4 regions of the Paenibacillus sp. J22P90 genome follow, and region 1 is predicted to be linked to each of the others. Evidence: riboswitches for the same ligand, from Rfam matches in the RefSeq annotation. Region 1 holds a riboswitch; each other region holds the start of a gene.

Region 1 (7,831 bases):
AGCGATCTTAGTACCATGGTACATGTACCACTGGTACGGGGATGAGCGCATTCTGGAAGAACATTACGATATGATGATTCGTTATGTGGATTATCTTGAGAGCAAAGCGGAGCAGGATGTGTTGACGCATGGTTTGGGAGACTGGGCGGACGTGGGGCCGAATCCGCCTTTTGCACAGAATACACCAGTTCCAATTACGGCGACAACGTTTTATTATTACAACCTCTACGTGCTGAGCCAAATCGCCGAGATACTGGGCATGTCGGTGGAAGCGGCGGATTTAGCGGAACGAGCGGAGCGCGTAAAAGCTGCTTTTCACGACCAATTCTATGACGCAGCGAGAGGTCAATATGGGTCGGGCAGCCAAACCTCCAATGCAGCACCGCTGGCCATGGGACTCGTCGATGACGAGAGGAAAGGAATTGTCCTCAATCATATTTGCCAAGATATCGCTTCGCGGGGTTACCATACGACGAGCGGAGACGTTGGGCACCGCTTCGTCTTGATGGCGTTGGGCGATGGCGGTCGGTCGGACATCATTGCGCAGATGCTGAATCAAACTGATGACCCGAGCTACGGGTATCAGATTCTTCATGGCGCAACAGCGCTGACCGAGCATTGGGACGGTCCCACGATGGGGAAATCGCAGAACCATTTTATGCTGGGGCACGTTGAGGAGTGGTTCTATCGTCATCTCGCGGGCATCGCTAGGGATTATGACGGACGATCAAGCGACCATGGGAAGCTTGTGATTAAGCCCTATTTGGCGGAAGGGATTGCCTGGGTAAAAGCCAGTCATCAGATGCCTCAAGGGGATGTAAAAGTGAACTGGCACCATACAGAGGGGAATTTGCAGCTTGATGTTGAGCTTCCGGCAAATTTGACGGCTCTGGTGTACCTACCTAAGCTACAAGGTTCGCGAGTGATGGAGTCTGGCATTTTGATACATGATGCCGGTAGTGTAGCCATTGTTGGTGAAGAACGAAATTGGACAGTCGTGCAAGTGCAATCTGGGAAGTACAGGTTTGAAGTGACCGTCGCGTAAATGGTCAAAGATGCTAAAAGGCACTTATTTTCGAGGAAAACAACGAAATAGAGGGAAATAATTGCAAAAGAGCAACCTCTAGCACCGAAAAGGTGCCCAGATAAGGCGTAGCGGCGGAAATAGTTGCTCATTTGCACGCATTTTAGATCGAGAGGTCCTGCCACTAGAAAAGGTTGCCTATTTGCACTTTTGACGGATGTATTCACGACAGAAAGAGGGTCCCCCTGCCGCATATTCGGCTTGTGAGGCACCCTCTTTTTTTATTCATAGTTGCAATTATAGTGCAAAAACCTTTACCCCATACGGAGCAATTTCCAGCTCCCCTGGACTAACCGATGCACCTTCCAACAAGTCCTCCAGCTCCTGCAGAAGCTTGGCTTTGACCGGTTTGTCGGTGTAGTTCAAGACAAAGGCAAACCGCCGATCATGCTTCACGCGGATTGCTACCTCAACCTCAGGCGGCAGCTCCGCCCAGCCTGCCGTAGCAGGCTGCAGCCCAAGGCGGCGGATCAAGGCATCCGCTACGTCTCGGCTGAACGCCGCCCCGAAATAATAGGCTTCACCGCTGCCATAAGGGTTGCGGGTAAGCGCCGGTTTGCCGGCATAATAGTCGCTGTCAAACACGGCTAGTGTCTGTACGTTGTCACTCTCTGGCAGCAGAATGTCGTTGAACAGACGCGCAGGTGTACTCGCTTCGGCTCCGCCATCGATCCAGCGGATGTTCGGTGTCGCTGCTTCCTTCACGATGAGCGTAAAGTCTTCGACCGTCACGCCACAAAGCTCCGCGACGACACCAGGGAATGGCGTCATGCGGCAATGTCCGCGTTGATCCTTATATCCGGAGCGTGCTCCGAAAATAAGCTTGCCTCCACCTGCTACATACTGCTTCAGCAGCTCAGCCGTTTCCTCTGACATAATGGCTGGATGCGGGTAGATGAGTACTTTATAACGAGTAAGGTCATCTAGGATAGTCTTGTTCTGTACATATAAATAATCGTAAGGAATATGGCTGAACTGTAGAGCTTTCCCCCAGCTGTATTCACTCTCGCCTGTTAGAGGACCATGATAGAGGTCAAGTTCGCCATCCCATTCATTATCATAATCGTGTAAAATGGCCACTTCCGCTGTGAAACGAGATCCAGCAATAACCTCCCCGATTTTCCCTAATTCTCGGCCAATTGTTGCGGCTTCGGCAACCCTTCGGTTGGAACGGTTATGGTAATCGTTGATGCCATGCCAATAAATCTCCGTGCCAAAAGTTGCCGTTCGCCATCTGAAGAACAGAACCATATCCGCCCCATGAGCAACAGACTGATAAGTCCACAATCGCATTTGGCCTGGTTTAGGTGCAGGTTGTCCCATCCGGTTCACCCAACCGCCAGGGCCTGATTGCTGTTCCATAATGCAGAAAGTGGGGGAGATCGAACGTACCTTGGTGAGCTGGTTGGAATTGCTGCGGTCCATGAGTGGATTCTCCCGATCGGCATCGCTCCAAATGGTTGAGAAGTTCGGATACGAGTCGAAAGAGAAGAAATCCAGCAGTTCATCCGTCATGGCATGGCTATCTAGATGACCAAACATGCCGTTAGTTGTGATCCACTGAGTTGGTGCTAGCTCACGCAAGATGTCTGCCTGCAAACGAGCGAAGGATATGGTGTTATCCGAGATAAATCGCTTTTCGTCCAGTGCTTGATGAGGGTTAGCGGATTTACTAGGCGCAGGGCGAGTTAAGTGCACTTGCTCCCAATCCGAATAGCTCTGATTCCAGAAGACGGCACCCCATGCCTGGTTCAAAGCGTCCAAGGTACCATACTTCTCCTGTACCCACTTCCGAAACGCGGCATGATCTGCCTCCGCATAGAAGACATTTACCTCGCAGTTAAGCTCGTTGTCGATTTGCCAGCCTACGACGCCAGGGTGGTTCGCATAATGAGTTGCCATAGCTTCGGTAATCTTCGCGCAATAGTCGCGATAAACAGAGCTGCTGTAATTGTAGTGACGTCTCACCCCATGCTGAAACTGCACACCTTCATAGGTAGCATTCAGAATTTCTGGGTATTTATAGCTCATCCAAGCGGGAGGAGTTGCCGTCGGAGTGCCGAGAATGACCTTCAGCCCATGTTCGTGAGCAAGGTCAATCGCGCGGTCGAATAGATCAAAGGCATAAACCCCTTCTTCAGGTTCAAAAATATTCCATGCAAACTCACCCATTCGCACGATGGTGAAGCCGATTTCCCGCATTCTCCTATAGTCATCTGCCCATAGTTGCTCCGCCCAATGCTCAGGGTAGTAGCACACGCCTAGATCAAATTTGTCGCCTGGAATGGTCTTTTCCATAAGTAACAACATCCTCATTTCTATTGACATAGTAATTTATTGTTATTTAAAATCCTTTATGTACTCATTATATTTCTTTATAATATTATGTATATATTAACATTTTGCCCCATGTATCAGATTCTTGCGTTTTGGAGGACACATGAAAATTCACTATGTATTACCGGAGCCAATGTACAAACACTACACGGTGTATCCGGATATGATTGGCCAATATGCGAAATTCCCCGAACATCAGGAGCGGCGGTTTAAGGGGCAGTTGCAACAAGCCAATTTGCATATCGTGTTAAGCGGTAAAGGCTATATTAAAGCAAACGGGAAGGAATTTTGTCTAGAAGCAGGACAAGGCTTCTATTACGGGGCGGGTCTTGAGCAGGAGTATCGGGCAGATCCGAACGATCCCTGGCAAGTATTCTGGGTACATCTTGCAGGTGAGGGACTCGACAGGCTGTTGAACGATCAAGGCACTTCAGCTGTGTGGTTGTTTACGTATAGTGATTTAGCTAAGCTCACACAACTGACTGAGGGATTATTGGAGCTGGCATCGCCTCATGATGGGAACGAGGTGCAATTGGCCGTAAAACTCTATGAACTGCTTGCTGAGCTTGCCTTACGTGCGGAGACGCATGGAACAGTGACAATACTGGATAAGCGTGCTCGAATGAGAGAGGTTGCGGAATACATTCGTATGCACTGCACGATGCCACTAACGCTTTTGCAGATGGCCGAGCAGGCAGGCTTCAGTACTTATTATTTTAGCCGGATGTTTCACGAAGTAATGGGGCGGACCCCGATGGTGTGGCTATTTGAATCTCGTCTTGTTGTAGCTAAGCAGCTGCTCATGTCTACCGAATGGACAATTAAACAAGTGGCCGAGCATATTGGTTTTTCCCAGAGCAGCTACTTTATTGCGCGTTTCCGTGAGCATACCGGACTGACGCCACAGGAGTATCGGCGGCTGTATAATGCTTAATTCCTAAGAAGCACTAATAAGCAGAAAAGTAGGGGATAATCAACGTCACTCTACTATGAATGCGCTTTCATCGACTGCCAAAGTCAAATCTGCAATAATTAAAGGCGAATACACGTTTTACATTCGATAAAGATCGGCGTAAGATTCATTACGACAAGTTGATTTTTTGTAAAAAGAAACCACTTAATTCCCAATTGGGAAACGGGGGAACCAACCGAAGCCATTCAAGCAACACATGGTTTCATGGGGTGAATCCTGATGCTCACAAGCATTAGGTAGGACGCTCTCAAGTCCGAATCCGACAGCTAACCTCGTAAGTGCATTGAGAGAGAACCGCACCCTCGCCTTCGTTATGATCAAGAAGTCCGAGAGTAGAGATTCTCTGCTCTTAGGGCTTCTTTTTGCATGCCATCAACCCAAAAAGTTACATAAATGCTACAAGGAGGCTATACTATGCATGCTATTGAAATCAATAATTTGACCAAAACCTATGGGAATGCAAGAGGTATTACGGATGTTAGTTTTACAATCGAAGAAGGGGAGATTTTTGGGTTTATTGGACCGAATGGGGCAGGGAAATCAACCACGATTCGAACGCTGCTGTCTCTGATTTTTCCAACGAGCGGCAGTGCCAAAATTTTCGGAAAAGACTGCATCCAGTTTGCGCCTGAAATTAAGAAGGAAATCGGCTACTTGCCGTCGGAAGTTTTTTACTATGACAACATGAAAGTGATCGACCTGCTCAAGTATTCGGCTAGCTTTTACAAGAAAGATTGCACGAAACGAATCCATGAGTTAGCCGAAATTATGAATTTGGATGTTACGAAAAAAATCGATGATCTATCTTTGGGCAACAAAAAGAAGGTGGGCATTGTCCAAGGGCTGCTGCACGATCCGAAGCTCATCATCCTGGATGAGCCGACAAGCGGACTGGATCCGCTCATGCAGCAAAAGTTTTTCGAATTGCTCGAACAACAGAATAAAAGGGGAGCAACGATTCTTTTTTCCTCTCACATTTTGAGTGAAGTACAGAGATTATGCGATCGTGTCGCGATTATTAAGGAAGGCAGGATTGTGACGGTTGAGAAAATCAGCACGTTAAAAGAAAACAATTTCAAGCGGTTCAAAATTGACACGGCGCAAGCGCTCGACCCTCATTTTTTCAAAATGACCGGGGTCAATAACATTGATGTCCAAGGACAGACAACCAGCTTCTTATTTAAAGGCAACATTAATCAAGTGATGCGAAAAATTGCGGAGATAGAAATCGAAAATCTGTGGATCGAAGAGCCTGATCTAGAGGAGATCTTTATGCACTACTACGAGAAGGAGGCTTAACACGGAATGAATATATTCCTTCATGAATTGCGAGCTTACCGGAAATCTACGATCACGTGGACGTGCTCCTTAATTGCTGTCATCGTCTTATTCTTATCCCTTTTTCCTTCGGTCTCTAAGGATTTTGCTGAATTCTCCAAGATATTAGAGGGGTATCCAGAAGGTGTCAGGAAAGCGCTAGGTATTCAAATTGAAACGTTTGGTACCTTACTTGGGTTCTATATGTATATCTTTATGTACATTACGCTTTGCGGAGCCATTCAAGCCATGGTTTTGGGAACGTCAATACTCTCCAAAGAGGTTCGTGAGAAAACCGCAGACTTTCTTCTTACGAAGCCCGTCACACGGACGAAAATATTGACTTCCAAGCTATTAGCGGCAGTTGTTTCATTAATAATAACCTGTGTGATCTATATCATTGCAGCCTATCTAATGGCGCTTCAAGTCAAAACGGTTGATTTTGATGTGAACGTATTTCTATTGATTTCATTCACATTACTGTTTATCCAGCTGATGTTTCTAGCTATTGGATTCATTGTTTCAGTCGTGTTTTCTAAAATAAAAGCCGTCTTATCCGTCAGTCTTGGTACGGTGTTTGCCTTTTTCGTAATCGGAATGATCGTTGCCGTAGATGGGGAGGGAGCCAAACGATATTTCTCGCCATTTAAATATTTTAGTGGGAAATACATGCTCGCGCATGCCAGTTATGAAGCCTCTTATGTCATTGCGGCCATCGCGATTATCATCGTTTCGATTGCAGCCAGCTACTTCATCTATACGAAAAAGGATGTTCATGCCGTATAACTGCGGGTGAGAGGGGGGAACAGCTAGTGAATATTTTTTGGAGAGAACTGAAAACGTATCGGAAATCGATGATTTTCTGGAGCTTAGGGCTTATTTTTCTAGTGGCCAGTGGTATGAATAAGTATCAAGCAACGGCAGCCAACGGACAGATTAATGATCTAATGGCAGAAATGCCAAAGTCCCTCCAAGTCATCATGGGTGGTGGTGCGTTAGATTTATCAAAAGCTAGCGGCTATTTCGGCATCCTGGTTCTATATTTCTTGTTGATGGCTACGATCCATGCGGCAATGCTTGGGGCCAACATTATCGCGAAGGAAGAGCGGGATAAGACGGCTGAGTTTTTATTCGTGAAGCCATTGTCCAGGAATCAAATCATCAGTTGGAAGCTGCTGAGCGCTTTTGTGAACATCCTTATTTTTAATCTCGTGTCATGGATTTCGAGTATGTTGATTGTTGGGGCTTACAGTAAAGGCGAGGCTGTCAATGGTGACATCTCGATCGTCATGCTGGGTATGTTTATTTTGCAGCTGCTTTTTCTGGTCATTGGTACCGCTATTGCAGCCGTTAATAAAAATTCCAAAAAGGCGGCCTCGCTTGCAACAGGCATCATGCTCATCACGTTCATTTTATCAATTGCCATTGATTTTAATGAGAAGCTGGCATTTTTGAAATATGTAACCCCGTTTAAATATTATGAGGCAAAAAATATCATGTATGGCGGTGGATTTGATGCCGTGTATGTGATTATTTCGGCAGTCGTCATTGCTGTGCTAACGGTTGTTACTTATGTTTCTTTTAAGAAGCGGGATTTGCACGTATAGAGTTAAAAAAGACCTTTCACCCTATCCATAGTTGGATGCGGTAAAGGTCTTTCTTCATTAATGAGATGAATAATGATTATGATAGCTTATTTCTTCAAATCCAAACGCACATCGCGACCATCGTCTTGGACAGATAACTCTTTACCAGCGGCTTTCAGGGAATTAACGTGATTCACCCATGCATCTAGCATGATGGCGCCATCTTTCCAATCCTTTACTTCACCAAAAACCGTAAAACCATCGCCACTGCCAGTAGCCATGAAATCATTGGTTGTCACTTTGAATGTACGGTCTGTATTAAACTTGCCATCGACATAGATCGGAGTGCCATCTACTAAAGTGATTTTGGAATATTTCTCACCAAGTGGCTTTGTGTTATCCCATTCAACTTTCAAACCTGAGAATTGAATAGCTGGGAGACTTGTGTACTTGTCCGTAACTTCGAGTGCTTTTTTAATTTGTGCAGCAGTCATTGTCCCTGTTACGTTGTAATTGCCAAAAGGAAGTACTTCG
Region 2 (7,831 bases), on a different contig from region 1:
TGTCTGACTTCAGGATAGAGATCCAGCGTCACTTCCTCCAGCACGTTGCCGAGGTTTTCGCACAGACGATCAAACTGCTTGTCCCGTATCGCGCTCAGCACACCCTCTGTTGAAGGATGATGCTTAATTTCGCGTGCATTCAGCTTGCCGTAAATCTCCGAAGTCGACACATTGATCGGCGGCTTCGCCAATACAACCCAGCATTGAGGCGGAGCCGCGATATGCTCCAGCTTCTCGCCGCGACCTGTCGCCAGAGCAGTCCCGCCAGTCACACAGAAAGGCACGTCAGAGCCGAGCTCTGCGCCAAGCACTTGAAGTTCCTCATTTGGAATATTGAGGTTCCAAAGGCGATTGAGACCTCTCAGCGTCGCTGCTGCATCGCTGCTCCCTCCAGCCAAGCCTGCAGCAACAGGGATGCGCTTGTCCAAGTGAATGTAAACGCCCTGCTTTACGTCGTAGCGGTCCTTAATAAGCCGCGCAGCCTGAAAGGCTAGATTCTTCTCATCCAGCGGAATATAGCCAGCCTGACTCGATATGATGATCGTGTCACGCGCCATCTCCTGCATTTCGATCCGATCCGCCAGATCCACCATCGTCATGACCATCTCAACTTCATGGTAGCCGTCTGGTCTTTTATGTAAAACATCAAGAGACAAATTAATTTTAGCCGGTGCTTTCTCAAAAATCTTCATCCGATCACCTTCTTTTGCTCGTTAGCCACCCCGATATTATAACAAAAGCATAAAAAAAAAGCTAAAGCAATTGCTTTAGCCAAAATAAACGATTTTAATACGGACGTTGTTGCGCCCCTTGCCCTGACTGCTGGTAGCCATAAGGGGGATAATTCGACGCCGGCTGACGGTTGGTATACGAGGCCGCCTGGGTGTTAGCCTGAGAGGAAACATGCTGCTGAGCCAGATGCTGCTCGGCAATTTGAATTGCCCGCTTCACCATATTCCCCGCATCCTTGGTGCGAATACCGGACCAGCCTTCACGCTGCACGACATCATAAAATCCAAGATCCTTCGCCAATTCATATTTGAAGCTTTCCGACATGACACTTCTTCTTCGACTCATTCCGAATCCTCCTTATCATTTTCGCAAATTGAACTCTGCAACCATCATAAGCAGTGATTGATGACGATTTCGATTAGTATGCCCTACCGCTGTTAGTCCATGCACCATCTCGAGGACCCTCAAACAAACATTTCTACAAAGCAAAAACAGACCACAAGGGTCTGTCCATATCGAAACGCTATTAAGCTAATGCTGTATGTAAGTAATGCGAACCTGGCCATCATCGTTGCATACCGTAACTTCGACGGACTCAGTGAGGATATCGGCGTAGCTGTATGACACTCGTTTGAAGGCATGGGATTCTTGATCTAATTTCACAATAAACACAGAAGGGTAGGTTTCTTCTAAAACACCAGAACGCTCGACAGTCTTACGACGGCCACCATTCGCTCTCAACATGATCTTCTGCCCAACATGGGGTTCCAAACTGCGTTTGATTTCCAATAGCGCATTTTTTGCCATTGTCAACTACCACCTCTTTCCTTGTCAATTATAACCCATACAACCCCTCATGTCAAATGAGGGCAAATATTATATCAGCACCCCAATCCCGTTGTCAACGGCATTTTTGCGCATTTTCCGATTTCTCCTTCTTTCAGGTTGTCACCAAAGTTCGCAAATTATTCACACTTTTCCAGTTAAGGAGAAACTTCTTGTTTTCAATACAAAAAAAAGAACACTTCTCTGCCACCCTCCTCCGCGGATTGAATGACAAGCAAGTGTTCTTCTATGTTATTTCCGCAGTCCATAATTCATCCCTCATTCAGAAGCGCTCAGACCAGCTATACAGACTCCTCTGTGTGTTGAATACCAGGAACACCCATCCGATAGCTGCCACGCGTCTCCACCCCACCTAAGCCTTCTAAGCCCGTCACCGTCAAATCCATAATATCCAACATCGAAATCGTTTCCCTTGTCGGAGTATAGGACAGCTTGGCTGCGATGCACAGCGGATCTAGAGCGTGAATGAGAATACGAGCAGGTGAACTTGCGAAATTAGCCCCAGCCCGTAGTAACGCTTCAAAATGCGACTGACAAGCGCCTGCCACAATGATTAAGGAATCACGATTCCTCTCATATTGCCTGGCCGCTCGCACCGCATTCACAAAGTTCTGCGAGTTTTTGTAGCTCGACAGATTGCTCGGGCTAACGCTTTGCCGATTTTTCAAAATGCCATCATGACCCGTGATAACGACAATATCCGGTTTATATTGAGGAAGCAGTCTTTGCAGCGCCTCCGCCATTTGCACCTCAGGAACGAAAAAACCCTCTGCCGGCACACGTAATTCGCCGTAGAGCTGCATACATTTGCGCAGATAGCTTGGATCGCCGTCCAGATGAAGCACCCTGCCCGGCACCTCAAAATAACTATTATGATTCGTTTGAGGCTTTTGTTTAAGGTTGATGGCTTGCTGATTCTTCTCCTGCAGCTGCACCTGGGATACCGCTAACCGACGCAACGACTCACGAAACTCAGGAGAACTCGATCGCGGATGATCCACGTCCTCCTTAAAACTCGTTTTTGTCAGGTCCGAAAGCGGCGCATCCGCTAGCAGCCTAAAATCAACACCTCGCAGAATCGCCTTGAGATGCTCAATTCGTTCAATTTTAAACACGACGTCTCCGCCATAGGAAATACGAGTTACATAATCTCCTTGCCTCATCGCACAAATCCCCTCCTAGGGGTATCCTATGGCAAGACTAGGCATTTGGTGCGGGTTATTTGCAGCCGTGCGCACGAAGCGCCGTTGACAAGCGCGCGAACTCTTCCATGCTAAGCGTTTCACCGCGACGCGAAGGCTCGATCTGTACGCTGTTCAGCAAAGCTTCCAGCTCAGGCTTGTTCTCTTTGGTAAAGAACCTCGCCGCGAGGTTGTTATAAAGCGTTTTGCGACGCTGAACGAAGGACGCCTGGACGACAGCGAAGAAGAAGTCCACGTCCGCCACCTCGACAGGCGGCGCTTGACGCACACGCAGTCGGATGACGGCGGAATCGACGTTCGGCTGCGGCACAAAGACGGTGCGAGGCACGATCGTGACGAGCTCCGGCTCGCAGTAGAACTGCACGGCAATGCTAAGGCTGCCGTAATCCTTGGTGCCTGGACGCGCCGCCATGCGGTCGGCCACTTCTTTTTGGATCATCACGACGATATTCTCCAGCGGAAGCTTCTCTTCGAGAAGCTTCATAATGATCGGCGTCGTGATGTAGTAAGGCAGGTTGGCGACAACGCTGACGCCATCCACGCCTTCAAAATGCTGCCGGAACAGCTCCGGCAGGTTGGTCTTCAAGATATCCCCATGAACGACAGTCGTATGGGGGTATGGCGCCAGCGTCTCGTCCAGGATGGGCAGTAGACGCTGATCGATCTCGACAGCCAGCACGCGTCCAGCGAGCTTGGCTAGCTGTTGTGTGAGCGCGCCGATGCCGGGGCCGATCTCAAGCGCAGCTTTCGTAGGGCCAAGCTCAGCGGCCATGACGATTTTGCTCAAAATATTTTGGTCAATCAAGAAGTTCTGGCCTAAGCTTTTCTTCAGCACAAGACCATTTTTCTTAATAATTTGCTTCGTTTTACTCGGTGTGGCTACATCCTCTGCGGTTACAATCACTTCTTGTCCGGATATTGTCATAGGATAGACCTCGTTATCTATAGGTTCTCGTTATTGTAAGTTCTCGTGAAATTCACGATTCAATTCAAATGCTCCAGCGCCGCCTCGAATTCCTCGCGCGAAATCTGAAACATCGCGCAGCGCTTATAAAATTGCTTGCCGTTGCAATACCCAATGCCCAGCGCGTTGCCAACTGCCAAGCGGCGAGCCGCCGCATCCGGATGGACGATGAGGCCAGCTGCGATCAAATCCTCCATCGTCAGCTGCGAGACCGCTGCGTTGTACTCTGTCCGCAGGCTCTGCAGCGCCTGGCGGATCGTCTCCGGCGTCGCGTTCTCGACGCCAATGTCACCCTTATACGCAGCTTGCTCCTGCGTGATGAAGGCGTGCTTGCAGCCAGGGACCTTGGCTGCCACGATCTTGCGAATCCGCTCACCTGCGTGATCCGGATCCGTAAAAATGATGACGCCTCTACGCTGCTGGGCCAACGCAATCCGCTTGAGTACGGCTTGTCCGATGGCGGAGCCGCCTGTTTCAATCGTATCCGCCTCCACAGCCCGCCTGATGGCAGCTGTATCGTCTTTGCCTTCCACAACGATCATCTCTTTTATCATCTGCGGTTCCCTTCCTTAATACCCTAATACCTTAATACCTTAATACCCTAATACCCTAGTACGCAGAAAAAGAAGAGGGGTCTCCTCTTCTTTCGCGCAGGCATATGCCAAGCTACGTGTATGATCTAGTGTTCCCGACCCACCTACCGTTTACACGCTAGTTTTGGGACGGTTTTGTTGGGCCAACGACATACACCGTGTACCCTTGTTTCGTTCCGAATTTATTCGCATAAGCATGATCTTCGTAGTATACATCGATCATTTGGCCTTTCACGCCACTGCCAATATCCTCGGCACGTCGGAAACCAATACCTTCAATGTAGACCCACCAACCGAGTGGAATCACCTTCGGGTCAACTGCAATCGTACGACCTTCAGTTACGGTAGTGCCTGTGTAGGTTTTACCATACCCTGATGCACCTGCAGCTTTACCTGTAGATGCTACATCCGCTGAATACGCAGTGAGCTTCACGTTTTTGAGAATTTGCTTGTAGCCGAAGGTTACACCGTTCTTGGATACCTCATCCACACTCGGTGAAGAGGCGGAGAGAACAACGACCGGATTTTTCGTGCCTACCGATACTACTTTTTTAACACTTTCTGTTTGTACTGCTTCACCCACAACTGCTTCCGCGACTAAAACTCCGTCCTCGAAAGTCTTTTCTTTCTTCTTCACCAGAACGCCTTCTTTACCTTCTTGGACAACTTGCTCTTTCCCTTTAAGTAAAGATGCGTCATTCTTTTTCTCTGTCTCAAATGCGATCGGTTCAGAGACTTCCTCCGTCTCTTTGGTCACACGGACGATCTTGATTTCATCGCCTGTGCCAAGTGCGGCCGTCGGTTCGGGAGTGATGCGATCGTTCTCCCCAAGTGCAATATTTAAACGTTGCAATGCACTTTCTACCGTTCTTGCAGTTGTGTAAACAGTGGTGGTCTTTCCATCAGCAGTCAATTGAATTGGTGAGGCATGCTCGATGACAATTTTGTCTCCACCCTTGAGCTTGGTCGTGAGTGCAGCTGAAATTTCATCGTGTTCACCAATCGTTATGGCTTGTTCATCCAGTAGGCGTTGCAGGACCCATTGCTTCGTGTGCACAACAGTTTCTTGTCCATTCACAACCACGGATACGCTCTTGGTAGCCGTTCCGTACAACAACACCAAAAACATGAAAGTCATTGCGATTGAGATTATAGCTAGGCTTAAAATCAAACGCAAGTTTTCATGCTTCCATCGCAATGCGAAGGACATGCTGGATGATCGTTTTACATGGGTCTCGCTAATTGAGATACTGCCCACTTCTTCGGTCCTCCTTCAAAGCCTCGCCGCCAGGTTACAGCATGATTAAATTTGACGCGACTAAGGTTTTTAGTTTAACTTAACACGCTCCATCATCAGCTTTGTTGCTTGCTGAATCTGGTTCGTCCCCCCCTTTTACCTATCAACATCCTATGAATTCCGGGTCATTTTATGTCATCTGATCTGTGTAAAACCCTTTTATGAGGACAAAAAGCCAGCAAGAAGAGGACTCTTCTCGCTGGCTTAGTTTGCATAGTGAAATACAAATAGCACGCACGACAATCGTTACCTCTCTTACGCTTACGAGGTTAGCTGACGGATTCGGACGTGAGAGTCGCCCTACGTAGACGCAAACTGCTTGTTTGACGTCCATGATTCACCCCTGTTACTCTCTGCTTACTTAACGGCATCGGAATGCTAATTAAGCTTGCAGTGGTTCCCCCGTTTCCACATTTGGAACTCAGCGAATGGAAAATTGGCAAATTGGATATTAAGTTATTATGAAAAGTATATTACGCTGTTAATCTCAACCTGTAAAGGGATTAACACCCGTTAAAAAGGGCTAAATCGCTTAAATTTCGTTTATTTATCACATATAACCCACTTATATCTACATGTATCTAACTTTAACGTACGTAAACTCGATTTTTCAGTATATAATGACCAAAACTAGGCTAAAAATGCAATTTTGTTTATAATGATTCTGGAAGTATTCATGCAATAAATACCAATAATTTGCTATTTAGGGAGGCAATTGAGATGGGTCCCATCTTACAGGTAAACGCTTTATTCGGTGGTTATTTACCCAATAAGCCCGTACTTCATGACCTTACCTTTTCGATCCGCCAAGGTGAAATGATGGGGTTAATCGGACTCAATGGGGCAGGTAAAAGTACGACCATCAAAAATATTCTCGGGCTGCTTCAACCGCAAAAAGGGTCCATTCGCATTAACGGCTTAACACTAGCCGAAAATCCAATCCCCTACCGAGCGACATATGCTTATGTACCTGAAAGTCCGGAGTTGTACGAAGAGCTTACGATCCGCGAACACCTGGAGCTAACAGCGATGGCCTACGGCATTTCCAAGGAGGATTACGAGATACGCTCCAAGTCTCTATTAGAGCAGTTCCAAATGAAGGACAAGCTGAATAGCTTTGCCAGTCATTTATCCAAAGGGATGAAGCAAAAGGTCATGATCATGAACGCGTTCTTGATCGAGCCCAATCTATATATCATCGATGAGCCGTTTCTCGGACTCGACCCGTTAGCGATTCGCTCCTTGCTCGAACTCATGGTAAAAATGAAGCAAAAAGGCGCATCATTTCTCATTTCTTCACACATTTTGTCTACGATTGAAAAATATTGCGATAACTATGTCATTCTCCACAAGGGGCATATGGTGGCACAGGGAGATTTAGTCGAATTACGCGCACAAACCGAGCTGCCTCAAGCTTCATTAGATGACATCTTCTATAAGCTCGTCCAAGGAGAAATGGTATGAGTCACGTGACCGATACTACATCTGCATTTAACACACATGCATTATGGAAGCAGCGTTTCAACCATTATATGAAGGAATCAATGGGGTATTGGCAGTACGCTGCACGCAGTAACTTTATCGGCTTTTTGTTGTTTCTTGTCATCGTTTTTTCCTATTATTATGCAAAAAAGTTACAGCATCTTCCGACAGATTATCCCTACCTTTGGATCGTTCTGCTCGTGCTCGTTCCACTCATCACTTCGAGCCCCATACGAACACTGACCCGCAGCGCAGATCGGATGTTTCTATTGCGAATTGAACATGAAATGGGCACCTATTTTCGCAGCAGCTTCCTGTACAGCTTTTCACTTCAGGGTTCGTGGTTATTCCTTGCTTGGGTCACACTGCTGCCGCTTTATAATCACTGTTTAGGCAGCGATGCACAACCGTTTTTACTCATGCTAGCTCTATTACTTCTATTAAAAATAGCAAACCTGCTAGCGAGCTGGCAGGAAGGACGATTTGCCGCAGAACGAACAAGAATCATCTCGGTCAGCTTTCGCTGGGCAGCATCGCTTGCGCTCATTGCGATCCAATTTCACTACAGCAGCTTATGGGCCAGTCTAGCAGCGCTAGTTCTCGTATTCGTTTGGCTGCTTGCCTTCCGTTCCACTGCTAAATATGTGATCGGATGGGACTACCTGATTGCCAGAGAGAAACAACAGCAAGCTAGACTCTACGCCTTCTTTAATTG
Region 3 (7,831 bases), on a different contig from region 1:
TGATCCTCAGCAGGTGGAGGCTTCACTGGAGGCCGTGATGGTTGATGTCGATCTTATTCTAACGTCAGGCGGCGTCTCTGTTGGCGATTACGATGTCCTTGTTGATCTATTCGGTCGATTCGACGGAAAGTTACTTTTTAATAAAGTAGCGATGCGACCAGGTACGCCAACGAGTGCTGCACTATGGCGAGGAAAGCTGCTACTAGCGCTGTCCGGTAATCCGGGAGCATCGTTTGTTGGATTCGAGCTTTTTGCTAAGCCTGTCATTCACGCGATGTTGGGCAACCAGCATCCTGTGGCGGAAGAGTTTACAGCCTTTTTGGATGTTCCATACGATAAACCCTCTGCCTATCCACGTTATATTCGTGGGACAACGCGCATCGAAGCAGGTACCCTATGGGTCAAACCAGCAGGTATTGATAAGTCGAGCATCATGGTGTCGATCAAAGATGCGGATTGCTTGATTTGGTTGCCAGCAGGTGGACAGGGTTTTCGGCGCGGGGATTGTGTGAAGGTTTATGGGACTAGATGATGTAGAGATAGTAGTGAGAGATAACAACGAAACAGCAACGAGATAACAAAGTGGACTTTTACTTTTTACGTGGAATTATAAATGATATATTATCGAACGATTGGCGCCACAAGTAACCTTCTGATAGGAGGTTACTTGTGGCTTTTTTTGTTGAGTAGCTAAGGTTTGGAGGCTGAAGGGGGCGGTGGGAGTAGATAGGTAGAAACTGCCGTTAGTTCGATTTATCCGAACTAAATTGGGGACTTCAATCTAAAATTGGGAAATAGTTCGATTCTGCCGATCTATTTCCCGGTTTTTCAGGCGAGTGGGTTGTTATTGGCGATTTAGTTCGGTTATTTAGGTAGGACTAATCGAGAAAAGATGGTGCGGATGGGGGGATTAGTTCGGTAAATTTGGACTAAAGTGGGAACGGGAAGAGGAAAGGAGCTTAAACTCGCAAGCCGCGGCTCCCTAGCCTCGTTCCTGCTAGGCTCCCTAGACCCGTCCCAGCTGCTCACGAAATAAAACCCACCTGCCAAAGCTCTAAAGAGCTTTAACAGGCGGGCTATTTGTATAAAGCGAGTTGGGGTATAAGTCCTAGTAGAAAGTAGCAAGAATGATGACCAACAACACATAAAGAACAAGAATTACGCCCACAGAATTTCCGTATCCTGGCGTTCCAACTACAGCTGACATAGTATCCCCTCCGGTTTTTAATTAATATGGGTTAAACACTATATATCATATGAAGGCGGGAGCCCCGGTGATTGGACGAATGCCCTCTTTTCATGGGAACATTCACCTACGACAAAAAGCTGCGCTTGAGAAATTTCTCAAGGCAGCTTCTTTATTTAATTTGGCAGGTGATACACTTTAATTTTTTGAATGCCAAAGCTTCGTAGGGATTTTCTTGAACCTGGGATGAAGATATCCATTCGGTTTCCTTTAATAGCTCCACCGGTATCCGTCGCATACACGTACATGCCCCCAGTAGGAAGACCGCTATACGAATAACCTTCAATATAAAGCTTAGTGCCTAGTGGAATAACGTTTGGATCAACAGCAACGGTGCCGATCGCAAGGGGGTTGCCCATGTAATCAAAGGCTCCGTAACCGCCATTTTCGGAAGGATCTGCTGAATAAGCGGTAGATTCAAAAATTTCATAGTCTGGCGCATGATTGCCGCCATCTTTGCTTAGGATCGCTAGATTGCTGCTGGCATCCCATTTTACAGGAATTCCTGCGGCTGTTGAAAGAAAACGAAGAGGCACATAAACGCGTCCATTTTGAAATTGGGAAGCTCCATCTAGGACAACAGGTTCGTTGTCGATGCTGGCTTCTTTTTGACCGGATACCAAGGAAATCGTATGTTTGTCGTTATTTAGGGTTACTTTGATTTGATTTCCGTCTTTTTGCCAGTTCACGGTATATCCTAGCTTCTCGGTTACGAACCGAAGCGGAACTTGGGTCGTTTGGTTGCCATCCAGAAATGGCTGTGCATCAGGAAAATGAATCAGGTCATCATTGACTTGCACTTTCACTTTCATCTCTGCTGCTTGCACGGAAAATGGGGAAAGAAAGCCCCCTGCCAATACTGCTAGTGACACAGCAAGGCTAGTTAGCCCTTTGGTAAGCTTATTCAATTCGTATATCCTCCTTCAATGAGCCTTCGAGGTTAGTTGACGGGTTCGGGAAGAAGGTTCTCCCTAGTCTGCTCCAAGCTGAAGCAAATATTCACCCCAAGTATTTCGTCCCCCGTACCAGTGCCTAATTTATGCACCAGACTCGGCTTCAAATATTTTATCACTGCAGGTAGGCTCGAACAACGACCAAATTATGGGTAAGCGAATAATACTGGACTTAGGTCTAGGTTCAAAAACAGTCGATAGTCGGTTTTAGACTTCCTGTAATTGAGCTACGATAGGAGTATGATGAAGCGATGAGGGGCGATTGACATGAATAATAAGAATCGGGAAATTGATCCTACTAATATATTTGATCGTATAGGCAAAATGGCAGAAACCGTCTGGCAGGAGACCATCGGGAAAACAAACCCAGGCGCCTATATGGACGGTGCCATAGCAAGGCTGGAGGAGCGCTACGACGACGCGCTTCAGGCAACGATTACGCTACGCAGCTACATCGCGCGAGCGGAAGAGATGGCGAAGCTGCGCGGCGAGCAAGCCGAGCTGGCGATGCGCGCCGGCGAAGAGGATCTCGCGCGGCTCGCCCTGCAAGAGAAGCTGCGCGAGGAAGCCGCAGCTGAGCACTACCGCGCGCAGTACGCGAGCAGCCAGGACTTGTGCCTGGCGATCGCAGAGGAACTGCGCGAGCTGCGTGCCGGGCACGCAGCCGAGGGCGTGCAGCCGAGCGGCGGGCTGCACAGCAAAGAAGCTCGCGACACATGGCGCGAGCTCGAGATGACCGGCCGCGAGCTCGGCCGGGAGGCGCTGCAGGGGCTCCGCGTAGCGGGCCGCCTGTCGAGGGAGACGCTGAAGGAAGCCGGAGGCAACCTTCAGCACGAGCTGCGCTCGCTGCGCAGCAAGCTGCAGCAGGATTGGCAGCAGGAGCAGCGCGCGCGCGACCAGCACAATCAGTACAACCCACATGACCCGCACGACCCGCGCAACAGAAAATAGCCAGGATCGTGACCTCCATCGAAGCAAAGCCTTGCGGGATAAGGATTTGCTGCTTGGAGGTCGTCCATTCTTATGGTATGCTAGGAAACGTATGAACGAAAGAGAATTGGCAGCCAGAGGAGGTGCATCGATGGGAGAAGAAACGAAAAATAACCGCAGCCGGAATACAGCGCTTGTGCTGATTGGAGCCGGTGTTTTTTTGCTTCTGGAACATACCGTTGGCTTTTTTCCCATTCTCGCTGTTTTCCTCATTCTGCTGGGCGTTCATCGTGTTCATTCGCGGAAAGAGCGTAAGGGATATGTGCTAATCGGGATTGGCGCCGTCATTTTATTTGGTGATCATCTCACCATTGTGATCTCGGTTGTGTTGATTTCATTAGGTTTATTTTTCATTCGATCCAAACAGGTTCATAAAGACGAGACCTACACACAGAAGCAAAAGATTGTAGATAGCATACGCCTCGGCAGAGAGCCGTGGATTCTAAGAAATACATCAACGTGGTACTTGGTGGGAGAAACGTACATTGATCTCTCGCTGGCCATCCTAGAACAAAAAGAAACGACAGTCATCCTTCAGGGCGTTATCGGAGATATTGATATTAAAGTACCTGATGATATCGGCGTTTCCGTTACATCTTCCGTCATGTTCGGTCAGCTTCATGTCGCTGAACAACGCGAAGCAGGTGTGATGAACAAAGTGGTATGGCAATCGGAGAATTATGCGTATTGCGACCATCGCGTGAAACTAGTTCTCTCTTACATCGTAGGAGATATCAAGGTTAAAGTATTGTAAGGTTTCCCATATAAAAAACTAGCTATATTTCTTAATAAATGAGACATGAGACCTTCCTTAGGGAGCGTGCTTTCATTTATTTAAGGGGGGTTCCTCACCAAGTGGACGGCTACAAACGACGATTAACGAATATGATATGGCGAAGCATGGGGGAATCAATCCTCTTTAGCTTCGCTGTTTTCGGCGCTATGCTATATTTTTTGTATTCAAGGAATTTGATTGAACCCTTTACCAGCTGGCAGCAGGGGGTCAAATTCTCGTTCATGGCTTTGTTGATTCTCGGTGTGATCGGAGCGGTTTTCGGTTACTGGAACAGCTCGAAGGTTACGCGCAGACTTGAGCCGATGATGGAAACGATGATTTTATTAGAAAAAGGCACGTTTGCGCGAGTGGACTTCCATAACGGAGACGATGATGAAATTGGGCGTTTAGGCGAACAACTCGGCCGTATTATGAAGCGATGGGAAGAGCAGGTGACTTCTCTTCAACGATTATCGAACAGCAACGCTGAGCTTACAGAGAAAGCCAAGCTGTCAGCGGTAATTGAAGAGCGCCAGCGGTTGGCACGCGAGTTGCATGATGCGGTAAGCCAGCAATTGTTTGCGATTTCGATGACAGCAACAGCTGTAGGTCGTACGTTAGATAAGGATTTTGAGAAAGCGAAGCGGCAAATCCATCTGATTGAAGAGATGGCTTCCGTTGCACAATCGGAAATGAGAGCCTTATTACTGCACCTGCGGCCGATCCATCTCGAAGGAAAACGATTGTCCGAGGGACTCGTTGAACTATTGAAAGAGCTGGCTGCCAAGGTACCGATGGCGATCAGCTGGGATATGGATGAGGAAATCCGTTTGAACAAAGGGATTGAGGATCATTTATTCCGAATCGTGCAAGAAGCGCTTTCGAACGCACTGCGCCACTCGAAGGCGAATAAGCTAGAAGTGAAGCTGCTGCATCGCTCGGATGGCATTCGTCTAGTAATCCGCGACGATGGCGTTGGCTTTGAGCTTGACGCGAAGAAGCTGACTTCCTATGGCATCGTGTCTATGAAGGAGCGTGTGAATGAAATCGGGGGTTCCGTCGATATTATCACAGCGCCTGAACGAGGAACACGTATCGAGATTCGAGTACCCATTCTAGCAAGCGATCCTCAATTGATCGAGAATTAGCACTGTACATAGAGAGGGAGAAGCAAATGGACGAAACCTTAATCAAAGTACTACTTGTCGATGATCATGAAATGGTCAGAATTGGATTGGCAGCTGTTCTCGGAACAGAAGATGGCATTGAGGTTGTAGGCGAAGCGAGCAATGGCCATGATGGTATACGTTTAGCCCAAGAATATCGTCCTGATGTTGTCCTGATGGACTTGGTCATGGAAGGCATGGACGGGATAGAAACGACTAGAAAATTGCTGCAATTGTACCCGGAGTGTAAGGTCATTGTGTTGACGAGCTTCTTAGATGATGAGAAAATGTATCCAGTTATCGAAGCGGGTGCCTTCAGCTATTTGTTGAAAACCTCGCGTGCCTCCGAAATCGCGCAAGCGATTAGAGCCGCGGCGAAGGGGCAATCGATTCTGGAGTCGCAGGTTGCCTCAAAAATCATGAACCGCTTCCGACAACCGAAGCCAGTAACGGAGCCGCATGAAGAGTTAACGGATCGTGAGATGGAAGTACTTCGCTTAATTGCGAAGGGCAAATCCAATCAAGAGTTGGCCGATGATTTATTCATCGGTGTGAAGACGGTGAAATTCCACGTCACGAACGTTCTGTCCAAGCTTGGTGTAGATGATCGCACACAAGCAGCCATTTATGCCTTCAAGCACGGGCTGGCCGAATAACACGAGGGAGCGATTAGCTTGAATGTAGTCAAACAGATTTGGAGCTGGTTTGGTTCCATTGCGATTTCCTTTGTATTAGTAGTATTTCTAGGTGTATTTGTATTCCAGTCGACGAGGGTTAGCGGGCATTCGATGGATCCGACGCTGCACGATAGTCAGCGTGTGTATGTATCGAAGCTTTCACATACGTTTCGTTACGAACCCAATTACGAGGACATTGTCATTATCGATTCTCGGGTTGATATGAAGCGGACTTTTATTAATGATTTATTAGACAGCCCGTTGCTCAGCTTATTTGTCCGCGGTGATGATAAGCATGTGTGGATCAAGCGAGTGATCGGCAAGCCAGGGGATCAAATTGAGCTGAAAGATAATCAGGTGTATCGCAATGGCGAACTTCTGAATGAGACGTACATCAACGAGGAAATGCGAGCAAACGGGAACAAAAAGTGGACCGTTCCAGCCGACCATATTTTCGTGATGGGGGATAATCGCAACAATAGTATGGATAGTCGGGTTATTGGTTTCATTCCTATTGATCATGTGTTAGGCAAAAAGCTATTTTAAAATGTGAAAAAAGCTGTCTCTCGCCAGTAGATCATTCTACTTGTGGGAGACAGCCTTTTTTTGTATACATGCTTACATCCTCGCATCCACCAACAAACCGCGCATGGGAACCGGTAAATAGGCGCCAAGCTGAGATTGATACTGACCGTATGGCTTGAGCGGCGATGTAGATAATTGAAACAGCGAAGCGGATGGCAGCTGCTGCAAGCGATCAATGCTGTTGACTAACGAGCTTGCAAAGCTGGTGAGATTGAGCAAGGTTTTATGATCAAGCTCATCAGGCTGCTTAAGCTGCCCCTCCAGATCTTGTAGCAGGGCATGGCTGATATAGTCAGGGGAATCTTTTAGCTGATCTTGCAAGCTATTATATGTATGAATAAAGTCTTGAACTTTCTGGGTGAGGTTGGTTTCCGTGTTAACGAGCGTTTGCGCCGATTGCTTGACGTTTTCCGTAGATTGAACGAAATTTGCTACGTCTTTGGCGGCTTTTTGTGCGAACTGTTTGTAGGCGAGTTGCTCAAAGGGCAGATCCAGCATGCGCCGAAGGGTATTCGACTTACCTCCGGAAACCGCACTTACAGCCCCGACGCGGTAATAATCCTTATGGGTTTGATACCTGTTCACAGCCATGACGGATGGATACGCATTGATCATCAGGATCACCTCATTTCGTATACCTTTAGTATATCACTTGCGTAGACTGGGGTAAATTGGTACTTGTGGGGTCAATTGCAGCATAACCAACATAAGATAGCATTATTGCTTCTTGTGGAGGCGGTGCCATGTGATACGCAAACGTTTGGCTACCATTGACGACGCTGCTATATATCGATTAGTTGTTGAACAATTAGTTCCTTTTTCCAAAATGTATAACTCAGGTAATTCGGTTACTTTCTCGGAGATTCGCAGGCGACTAAACGCAAATAAAACTTTAGTCATCGCAAAAGGATATAAACGGCCTTACGGCTTCATTTCGGTCATGCGCAAATCCTCGAGGCTCTTTATTGATATGCTGGCTGTTGATCCCCGTGAGCAAGGGAAAGGCATCGGGCATACCCTTATGAAGGCGGCAGAAGACTACGGGCTTCGTGAGCGCTGCCAATCTGTCGAGCTCTTCGTTGATGACAGCAACCCGAAGGCAATTCGTTTTTATAGCAAAAGAGGGTATGAAATCGATAACTATGTGCCAGAGCTAAGCTGCTATCGTATGACCAAGAAGTTGAAACGCTGAGAAAAGGCTGTAGATGAACCTAGCATCCACAGCCTTCATCTCCATATGCATGGCTTATTCGCTAAACATGGCGGCAATATAATCAATTTGAATATCTACCGGGCCAGTAGGTCTTGCTATTTGTTCTGGCGCAGGGCCTCCAAATCGAATAAGACCGAAAGAGGAGAGCTGATCTTGTGGTGTCGTAACCGTAGGGGTATCCGACTGGGCCGTCTTCTTTTTCCCCTTTTTAGTAACCGTTGGCTTC
Region 4 (7,831 bases), on a different contig from region 1:
CCCGGAGATTTTCATTACCGGTGATTGCTCGATTGTGATAAGTCCAGAAGGTACGCCGTATCCGGCGAATGCGCAGATTGCTGTCCAACAAGGCTATAATGCAGCTAGGAATTTGATTCAGACAGTTCGAGGCAGAGAGTTGAAGCCGTTTGTGTATGATTTTAAAGGCACGGTAGCAACCTTGGGTCGAGGTGAAGCCGTTGGTTTACTCAAAGTAAAGAAAGTGAAAGGCCGTTTGGCCCTATTTATCAAAAAAATGATCGATGCCCGTTATCTATTTCTCATCGGCGGCCTACCACTCATTTGGAAGAAAATGATTTGGAAGCAAAGGTCCACGACCCGCAATTATCATGTGCCTAATTAATGTCTAACGAACTAAAAAAGCTGAAATGAGATGGCAGTGGCAGAAAACACTGTTCTCATTTCAGCTTTTTTATTTATTCGGCCGCAGCCTTAGGCATAGCCGTTCTTCCTACCGTCTCCGAAGTTGAGTGCCCCTTTTGCTGTTTCTTTGCATAATTGCTATACAAGATGGAGCTGCCAATGGTTAAGAACGCAATGACCGCCATCCCCCAGATGAGGTTATCAAAAGCACGTTCAAGCGGCAGTGATTTCTGCCAAACCAGCGCACTGCCCGAGAGCGCCACGGCGAAGGCACCGCTGAAAAACTGCAGCAATTGGAATAAGCCCATGCCCGAGCCGACGCGATCTTTAGTCAATTGCCGGGACAGCTCATTGGATACAGCGCTGGATAGTGTCGTAAAGCTGATACTCACGAAGATGTACAGCGCTGCGATCCAGTAATAAGAATAGCTTGCAGTTAAGGCAAGCAGTACGGTTGAAAGGAGCATCAACCATGGCACGTAGCGCAGCAAAGCGGTATTGCCATATCGGTCAATGATGCGCCCCACACGGTTGGACGCAAGCATGGCAATCAGCGCACCTGGGAAGAGCAAGAGTCCGGAAGTGAGCGGCGCTAAGCCGAATACCCGAGCAAGCATCTGCGGCGCCAAGAACAGGAAGCCGAAGCTGATCATGTAAGAGGTAACGCCAATTGCGCTAAGCGCCATATAAGGTCTGTCGCTGAACAGTGCGGGCAGCACGAACGGTTGCGAAGCTTTGCGAATGCGCAGCGCGAACAGGGCAATCGCAATTGCCCCTGCTAAGAGGGCAACGATACTCTTGGATGTCAGGAAGAGCAGCAAACCCGTGGTCCCGATTCCGAGCAGGACAGCGCCGATGAAATCGAACGAGCCGCTTTCTGCTTTTTCTTTTGGCAGCAGGATGAGGAAAATAGGGGTAAGCAAAAGGGTCACACCTGTAATGACGAACAGGAAGTGCCAGCCCAAATACTGCACGATGGAGCCGCCGGCGACCGGACCGAGTCCTAGGCCTAATGAAGCCGCGGATAGGATGAGCGACATGGCTCTGCCTCTACGTGATAATGGAATGTAGCGAGTGACGAGAACGATACCGAGCGAAGGGATCGCACCCGCGCCGGACGCCTGAATTAGTCTCGTCAGCAGCAACAGTCCGAAGCTGTCCGTGAAAAGTCCTAGGACCGATGCGCCGCCGAGCGAAAGCAGGGCAATGACATAGAGCCTCCGCATAGGGACAAAGTCGGACAAACGGCTATAGGTGATTGAAGATATCGCAAAAATGATCGAATAGCCCGTGACAATCCACGATGCCGTTGAGGGGCTGAGCTCGAACTGGACGGCAATTTTGGGTAGAGCGAGATTGAACATCATCGTGTTCATGATCACAAGTACTATAGTAAAACAGAGCAGCCAAGAGACCGGGGTTTCCCGCAAGCGGCTATTTACCTCGGTTTGATCATGCGTTGTTTCTATATTAGAAGTGGTTGCGTTGTTTGACATAGTACACCTTCCGATCTATAACTATAATATAATTTGTTACAGTTTAGCATAGTGAATTCGGTGTGTCAATGAATTGGTAGTGGATAAATAATTTGCAATTGAATATTTATTCTTTAATATGTATTATTATTCATGAAATGATGGAGGGGAATCATATGGATCATATAATAAGAAGAGCTGAAATGAAGGATGTAGAGGCATTAACAGAGCTTATGGTTGCCTATATTGTAGGTTTTTATAAGAAGCCGCGGCCTGAGTCGGCAGATCTTCATCGACTGATCAGCACCTTGCTCCAGGAGCAAGGGGGTATCCAGTTTGTAGCCGTCAAAGATGGCGATCTTATTGGCTTTGCAACGCTATATTTTGCCTGGAGTTCGATGAAAGCTAGTCCTATCACGATCATGAATGACCTCTTCTTTCTCGAACCATTTCGGGAAACTGCTGCAGAAGAAGACTTATTCCGGAAGTGCCAAACGTATTCCAAAGAAAACGGCTTTGCCTACATGTCATGGATCACAGCACCGGACAATTATCGTGCACAACAGTTTTTTGATAAAATGGGCGGCACTCGCATAGATTGGGTGAATTACACGATTGTATAAAAGTGTATAAGGGATGCCGACATCCATTAGCTGGCGTGATTTCAATTGTCGGTATGTCCTCCTTCATTTTTGCGAAATACCCAGAGTACCTACGAAAATGGAAGATAATCAACGAATCATATAATTGTAAGCGAATTATTGGAGCAATCGCGAGGTGGAAGAGAGCTTTTTACGTTTATTCCCACCTTTACTATGTGAGTAGAAGAGAGTAGTATTCAACACGTACATGAACAGTTGAATATTTCGCTTAATTTTCTGTTTAAGAAAAGCGGGGGAACCACGAGTAACATGGGGTGAATAACGGTACGGATTTGTAAGTACCTTTTAGGGCAGATTTCTCGCGGCCCGAACCCGACAGCTAACCTCGTAAGCGATCGTGAGAAAGGAGAACATGTGTTTAAAACACAAGGTCATTCCTTGTGTTTTTTTGCGTCCATTTTTCAAATGAGAACGTTGAGATTAGCAATTTATTGGAGGAACGACCACGAATGACAAGTGATTCATTAAAAAAAATTGTGTTTGGTAAGCCGCTAAAGTCGAGCGAGATTGAGTCGGAGAAAATGCCCGTCTGGAAAGCTCTCCCCATCCTTTCATCGGATGCCTTATCCTCTGTATCGTATGGGACAGAGCAAATTCTGTTAGAACTCGCGACGGTAGGGATTGCTGCATTTGCATTCTCCTTGCCGATTGCGATTTCCATCATCGCCTTGATTTTATTGCTCGTGCTGAGCTATAGACAAGTGATTGAAGCCTACCCCATGGGTGGCGGCGCTTATATGGTTACCAAAGAGAATTTAGGCATGGTATGGGGACGTCTTACTGGTGTCTCACTGCTAATCGATTATACCTTGACCGTGGCCGTTTCGATCTCAGCCGGTGTGCAGGCGATTACTTCGGCTTTTCCTTCGGCGGTGCCGTATATCGTACCACTTACAATCTTTCTAGTTTGGATTATGGTTTGGATTAATTTACGAGGTACATCTGAATCAGGAACCGTATTTGCGATTCCAACGTACTTTTTTATTTTTTGTATCCTGTTGTTAGTAGGGAAAGGTATCTTCGATATGATGACCGGCTCCCTCAATACGCATGCCATTGAATTCGTACCAAGTGCTGCGACGAACTCATTAACGTTATTCGTACTTCTCAAAGCATTCTCTTCCGGTTGTTCAGCCGTGACGGGAATCGAAGCAATTTCTGATGCTGTCCCGCATTTCCGAACGCCTTCTGTCAAAAATGCTAAACGTACGCTCATCTCCTTAGGCGGCCTATTGGCCATCGTGTTCGGGGGCGTAACCCTTATTGCCTTAGGATACGGGATTGCCCCGGATCATAACGGGCATACTTCCGTGCTATCGATGGTGACGGAGCAAGCTTTTGGCCGTGGCGTGATGTATTATGCGACGCAAATCGCTACGATGCTTATTCTCGTGCTCGCTGCCAATACGAGCTTTAACGGCTTTCCGATTTTGGCATCGATCATGGCTCAGGACAAAAACTTTCCGCGTATGTTCTCCTTCCGTGGAGATCGTCTTTCGTATCATTACGGCATCGTCACGCTTGGTGTGCTGGCGAGTCTGCTTCTGATCGGCTTTAAAGGGAAGACCGATGCACTTATTCCGTTGTATGCGATCGGCGTATTTTTATCTTTTACACTAGCTCAAGCAGGTTTGGTTCGTAAATGGTTAAAGGAGCGCGTAGCCGGTTGGGTCTGGAAATTGATCATCAATGGACTAGGCGGCATCGTTTCTTTTGCAGTTCTTATCATTTTCTCTGTGACAAAATTTAGCGAGGGTGCTTGGATCGTCATTATCGTGACACCGATTCTTCTCTGGTTAATTACGAAAATCAGTCACCATTACGATGATGTAGCCAACCAGCTGCGCATTGATATCACACAAGACCGCGTTTGTACGAAAGAACCCGTCATTATCGTACCCGTGGCCGGGATTCATAAAGCTGTTGAGCAAACCCTGAACTATGCCAAATCGCTCTCGCCTAACGTCATCGCGTTCTATGTTTCTTTCTCCGATGAGGACGAAGAATCGATGCAGGAGAAGTGGCAGATTTGGGACCCGGGTGTTCGACTGGTTGTGTTCAAATCGCGGTATAGAACGATCCTGAAGCCGCTGGCCGAATTCATTGACCGCATCGACACACACGTGTCGGAGAAGCAGTCGATCATGGTTATTCTTCCACAATTCATGCCGAAAAAATGGTGGCACCGTCTGCTCCACAATCAGTCTGCGGCGCGTATCCGTTCGAAGCTGCAAGCCGACAAGGATATCGTTGTTGCAACAGTGCCGTATCATTTACATCAATAGACGTGTACAATAATAGGGAGAACATGCAGACGAGGTGACCTTATTATGGTGAAAAAGAAAGCAAAAATGACGCCAGCTGCGGCTAGCGTGCAAGATAAACCCGCAACACTCAAGGACTTGCTGCGTCCTGAGATTTTGGAAGGCCTCAAAGCCCAGGCTGACGCGATGAAAGCGGAAGAGCAAGCGAAGAAGGACGCAGAGAGAGCTCGTGTAGAAGCGGCTCGTAAGGCAGAAGAGAAACGTCTTGAAAATGATTTTGCTTATCAGCTAGAGAAAAGCAAATTAGACTGGCGGAAACACAAATGAGGGGGCGCACGATGTGCCTCCTTTTCTTTGTTGTTGCATTGGTAGCGCTTCCAGGGTGTGCGAGTCCTACGACTTCGCTAACGGCCTCGTCGGAGCCTGGAATTGTGACGGCGACAGAAACTGCGACGGAAAAACCAGCAGTAATGGAAACGCCAACGCCAATAGCAACAGAAACACCGAAACCAGCAGAAACACCGACTAACGTATCGCCTGCGCCTAGTGCTGACACGACAGCTCCCGCGTCCGTTCTGGCCTTTGCATCGCTGGACAAGGCGCTGATCGACCGTTATGCAGCCAGCATCCCAACGAAGTGGGGCGAGAATCTCTCAGGCGTGCGCACGCACTTCGTTACCAAGGAACGAGTCATGGCTCTGACCTTCGATGCTTGCGGGGGCAAAGATGGCAGTGGTTACGATGAGAAGCTCATCGATTACTTGATCAAGGAAAACATCCCAGCGACGCTATTTATCAATGCAAGATGGATTGCTGCTAATCCGGGTACCTTTGCCTTTTTGGCATCAAATCCCTTATTTGAAATCGAAAATCACGGAACTGAGCATCGCCCCTTGTCTGTGACAGGCAAGCCCGCATACGGTATTGCAGGAACGAAGAATGTCGCGGATGTCATTCGTGAAGTGAAGGACAATGCTGATCAGATTGAAAAGCTGACGGGGAAACGTCCTTTATTTTTCCGCTCAGGTACAGCCTTCTATGATGAAGTTGCAGCGTCTGTGGTTCATGACCTAGGCTTCGATATTGCAGGCTACAATGTGCTCGGCGATGCAGGCGCAACCTACAACACGGAGCAGGTGTATAAGGCGCTGATAAAGGCCCAAAATGGAGCCATCGTTCTCGCTCATATGAACCATCCAGAGAAGGATACCGCCGAAGGCGTCATCAAAGCGATACCGGAGCTGCGTAAGGCAGGATTCAGTTTTGTACAGCTTGCTTCTATAGAACTAGTATCCCGTAATAAATAGTTTACAAGAAAGCGCTTTCGTGGTACTATCTTCCTAATTTATATATTCTCATCTACGGGGTTGTTGCAGCATGAATAGACTAAAATTGGAAAATCCAACGAATTTGGCGTTTACTGTTCTATTAGCTTCTTGCGTTATCTATGGTCTCTTGGCTCTATGGCCAATGATATCACCAAAGTCCCTGGATCAGACAATAACACCAGAGCAAGTAGTGGTTGAAGAACATCCTGTTCCTTCTATTGAGGAAGCGGTTCTACAGGAAGTAAAACAAGAAGAACAAGTCGTACAACAAGTACAACAACAACTGGAACTAGAAACGCAACAACCCTATCAGCGTCAAGTCAATGCGCTCAATTTTAATCAAGTCGATTATAGTAAACAAAAGGTTCATTATAAAGATAAAGTCATTGTTCTGACCTATCATCACATTGATGAAAAGGAAAACGGGATTACCATATCCCCTAAACGTTTTAGAAGTCACTTGCAAAGATTGAAAAAAGAAGATTACAACGTCATCTCCATGGAGCATTTTCTTCATTTCATGAAGGATGGAGCTCAGGTTCCTCAAAATGCGGTTTTAATCACGTTTGATGATGGTTATGAATCTTTTTATACCTATGCGTATCCGGAATTACTTAGCGTAGGTTTCCCTGCTACCAAATTTATTGTTGTGGACTCCATCGATCATCCCAAAGCACCGCGGCTTAAATGGGATCAGATGAGAGAAATGAAGCAGAACGGGATGAGTTTTTATTCGCATACCTACGATCATCATGATAAAGTCAAGGTGAATGCCAACGGTACACTCATGCCGATGCTTACGAATCCTATCTATTTGGAAGCTGAAAAGAGAGTAGAAACCGACGCCGAGTATCGCAAAAGAATTAAAAGCGATCTGCTGAAGGCAGAGAATCGTATAGAGGAAGAGCTTGGACCTCAGTATCGTCTGCTTGCGTTCCCTTTTGGTGCTTATAATGACACCGTAATTGAGGTAGGAAAGGAATTGGGATTTGACCTTTTCTTTACGACCAAAGAGGGGATCAATGCCAAGGGAAGTAATGAGATTTTTAGAGTCCATGCAGGCGCGTCGTATGTATCAGAAGATGATTTAATGTGGAAAATGAAGCAATTTCATAAAAAGTAAAATGATAAAAGCTGCCGGTAATGATACCGAGCAGCTTTTTCAAATGAAGATTACGACTACTGATTCTTCCTAAGAAACCACACCTTCGTAATGATGTCATCCTGGACTTCATACACAGCAACGGCTTCTAGAATGGCACCTTCTAATCGGCCGGTTATTTCTTCATGGTCGATGACATACTGGCCGTGAAAAATTCGTTTATCCACGGTTGCATGCATATTCGGATATGTTTCAAACAATTTTCGATAACGCTCTCTCATAGCCGCTTGGCCTTCCATGGTGAGTGTGTTAGGGAAATCATATATTTGAATATCTTCACTATAACATCCCATGAATTCATCAATATTTTTATTGTTATAAGCTTGTAATTGTCTTTCTACGACAGGTGCACGCATCTTGCTCCCTCCAGTATCTTGTTACTTTTTCTTCATCTCAAAAAACTCACACGCCGCCCGGTCATAATAGGTCAAATCGCTGACACGTGTTTGCACGACGACTGTCGTATCACTGAAGCGGAGTACAACCGCATTGGAATCGACGATATGGTCATCTTTGAAAATCCGAACAACCCCTTGCCGATCAATAACCTCTTGAA

The links. Region 1 has a riboswitch for cyclic di-AMP ahead of AC58UX_RS26835 (ABC transporter ATP-binding protein). Riboswitches for the same ligand answer to the same signal wherever they lie in the genome.
Region 2: it holds a riboswitch for cyclic di-AMP, as region 1 does, so the genes downstream of both, AC58UX_RS31455 (resuscitation-promoting factor) here and AC58UX_RS26835 (ABC transporter ATP-binding protein) in region 1, are expected to answer to the same signal.
Region 3: it holds a riboswitch for cyclic di-AMP, as region 1 does, so the genes downstream of both, AC58UX_RS26395 (stalk domain-containing protein) here and AC58UX_RS26835 (ABC transporter ATP-binding protein) in region 1, are expected to answer to the same signal.
Region 4: it holds a riboswitch for cyclic di-AMP, as region 1 does, so the genes downstream of both, AC58UX_RS12860 (APC family permease) here and AC58UX_RS26835 (ABC transporter ATP-binding protein) in region 1, are expected to answer to the same signal.

The regions. Positions count from the first base shown of each region.
Region 1 covers NZ_JCAUAY010000010.1:68,827-76,657, forward strand. Annotated here, with positions in the region: gene AC58UX_RS26820 (alpha-L-rhamnosidase) at 1-1,045, shown strand, start outside; gene AC58UX_RS26825 (beta-galactosidase) at 1,322-3,382, opposite strand; gene AC58UX_RS26830 (AraC family transcriptional regulator) at 3,525-4,355, shown strand; cyclic di-AMP (ydaO/yuaA leader) riboswitch at 4,526-4,691, shown strand; gene AC58UX_RS26835 (ABC transporter ATP-binding protein) at 4,809-5,693, shown strand; gene AC58UX_RS26840 (ABC transporter permease subunit) at 5,700-6,497, shown strand; gene AC58UX_RS26845 (DUF2705 family protein) at 6,524-7,318, shown strand; gene AC58UX_RS26850 (5'-nucleotidase C-terminal domain-containing protein) at 7,405-7,831, opposite strand, start outside.
Region 2 covers NZ_JCAUAY010000017.1:42,147-49,977, forward strand. Annotated here, with positions in the region: gene ispE (4-(cytidine 5'-diphospho)-2-C-methyl-D-erythritol kinase) at 1-692, opposite strand, end outside; partial or broken gene AC58UX_RS31430 (small, acid-soluble spore protein, alpha/beta type) at 910-1,077, opposite strand; gene veg (biofilm formation stimulator Veg) at 1,264-1,539, opposite strand; gene yabG (sporulation peptidase YabG) at 1,860-2,741, opposite strand; gene rsmA (16S rRNA (adenine(1518)-N(6)/adenine(1519)-N(6))-dimethyltransferase RsmA) at 2,797-3,705, opposite strand; gene rnmV (ribonuclease M5) at 3,765-4,298, opposite strand; gene AC58UX_RS31455 (resuscitation-promoting factor) at 4,456-5,595, opposite strand; cyclic di-AMP (ydaO/yuaA leader) riboswitch at 5,878-6,071, opposite strand; gene AC58UX_RS31460 (ABC transporter ATP-binding protein) at 6,355-7,098, shown strand; gene AC58UX_RS31465 (ABC transporter permease) at 7,095-7,831, shown strand, end outside.
Region 3 covers NZ_JCAUAY010000009.1:197,625-205,455, reverse strand. Annotated here, with positions in the region: gene AC58UX_RS26405 (molybdopterin molybdotransferase MoeA) at 1-532, shown strand, start outside; gene AC58UX_RS26400 (YjcZ family sporulation protein) at 1,109-1,207, opposite strand; gene AC58UX_RS26395 (stalk domain-containing protein) at 1,363-2,154, opposite strand; cyclic di-AMP (ydaO/yuaA leader) riboswitch at 2,160-2,312, opposite strand; gene AC58UX_RS26390 (PspA/IM30 family protein) at 2,524-3,150, shown strand; gene liaF (cell wall-active antibiotics response protein LiaF) at 3,281-3,943, shown strand; gene AC58UX_RS26380 (sensor histidine kinase) at 4,045-5,112, shown strand; gene AC58UX_RS26375 (response regulator transcription factor) at 5,139-5,786, shown strand; gene lepB (signal peptidase I) at 5,805-6,353, shown strand; gene AC58UX_RS26365 (hypothetical protein) at 6,426-7,007, opposite strand; gene AC58UX_RS26360 (GNAT family N-acetyltransferase) at 7,138-7,584, shown strand; gene AC58UX_RS26355 (LSm family protein) at 7,639-7,831, opposite strand, start outside.
Region 4 covers NZ_JCAUAY010000003.1:579,510-587,340, reverse strand. Annotated here, with positions in the region: gene AC58UX_RS12875 (NAD(P)/FAD-dependent oxidoreductase) at 1-364, shown strand, start outside; gene AC58UX_RS12870 (MFS transporter) at 438-1,880, opposite strand; gene AC58UX_RS12865 (GNAT family N-acetyltransferase) at 2,036-2,482, shown strand; cyclic di-AMP (ydaO/yuaA leader) riboswitch at 2,717-2,870, shown strand; gene AC58UX_RS12860 (APC family permease) at 2,971-4,806, shown strand; gene AC58UX_RS12855 (YqkE family protein) at 4,852-5,112, shown strand; gene AC58UX_RS12850 (polysaccharide deacetylase family protein) at 5,124-6,092, shown strand; gene AC58UX_RS12845 (polysaccharide deacetylase family protein) at 6,178-7,236, shown strand; gene AC58UX_RS12840 (nuclear transport factor 2 family protein) at 7,293-7,631, opposite strand; gene AC58UX_RS12835 (hypothetical protein) at 7,653-7,831, opposite strand, start outside.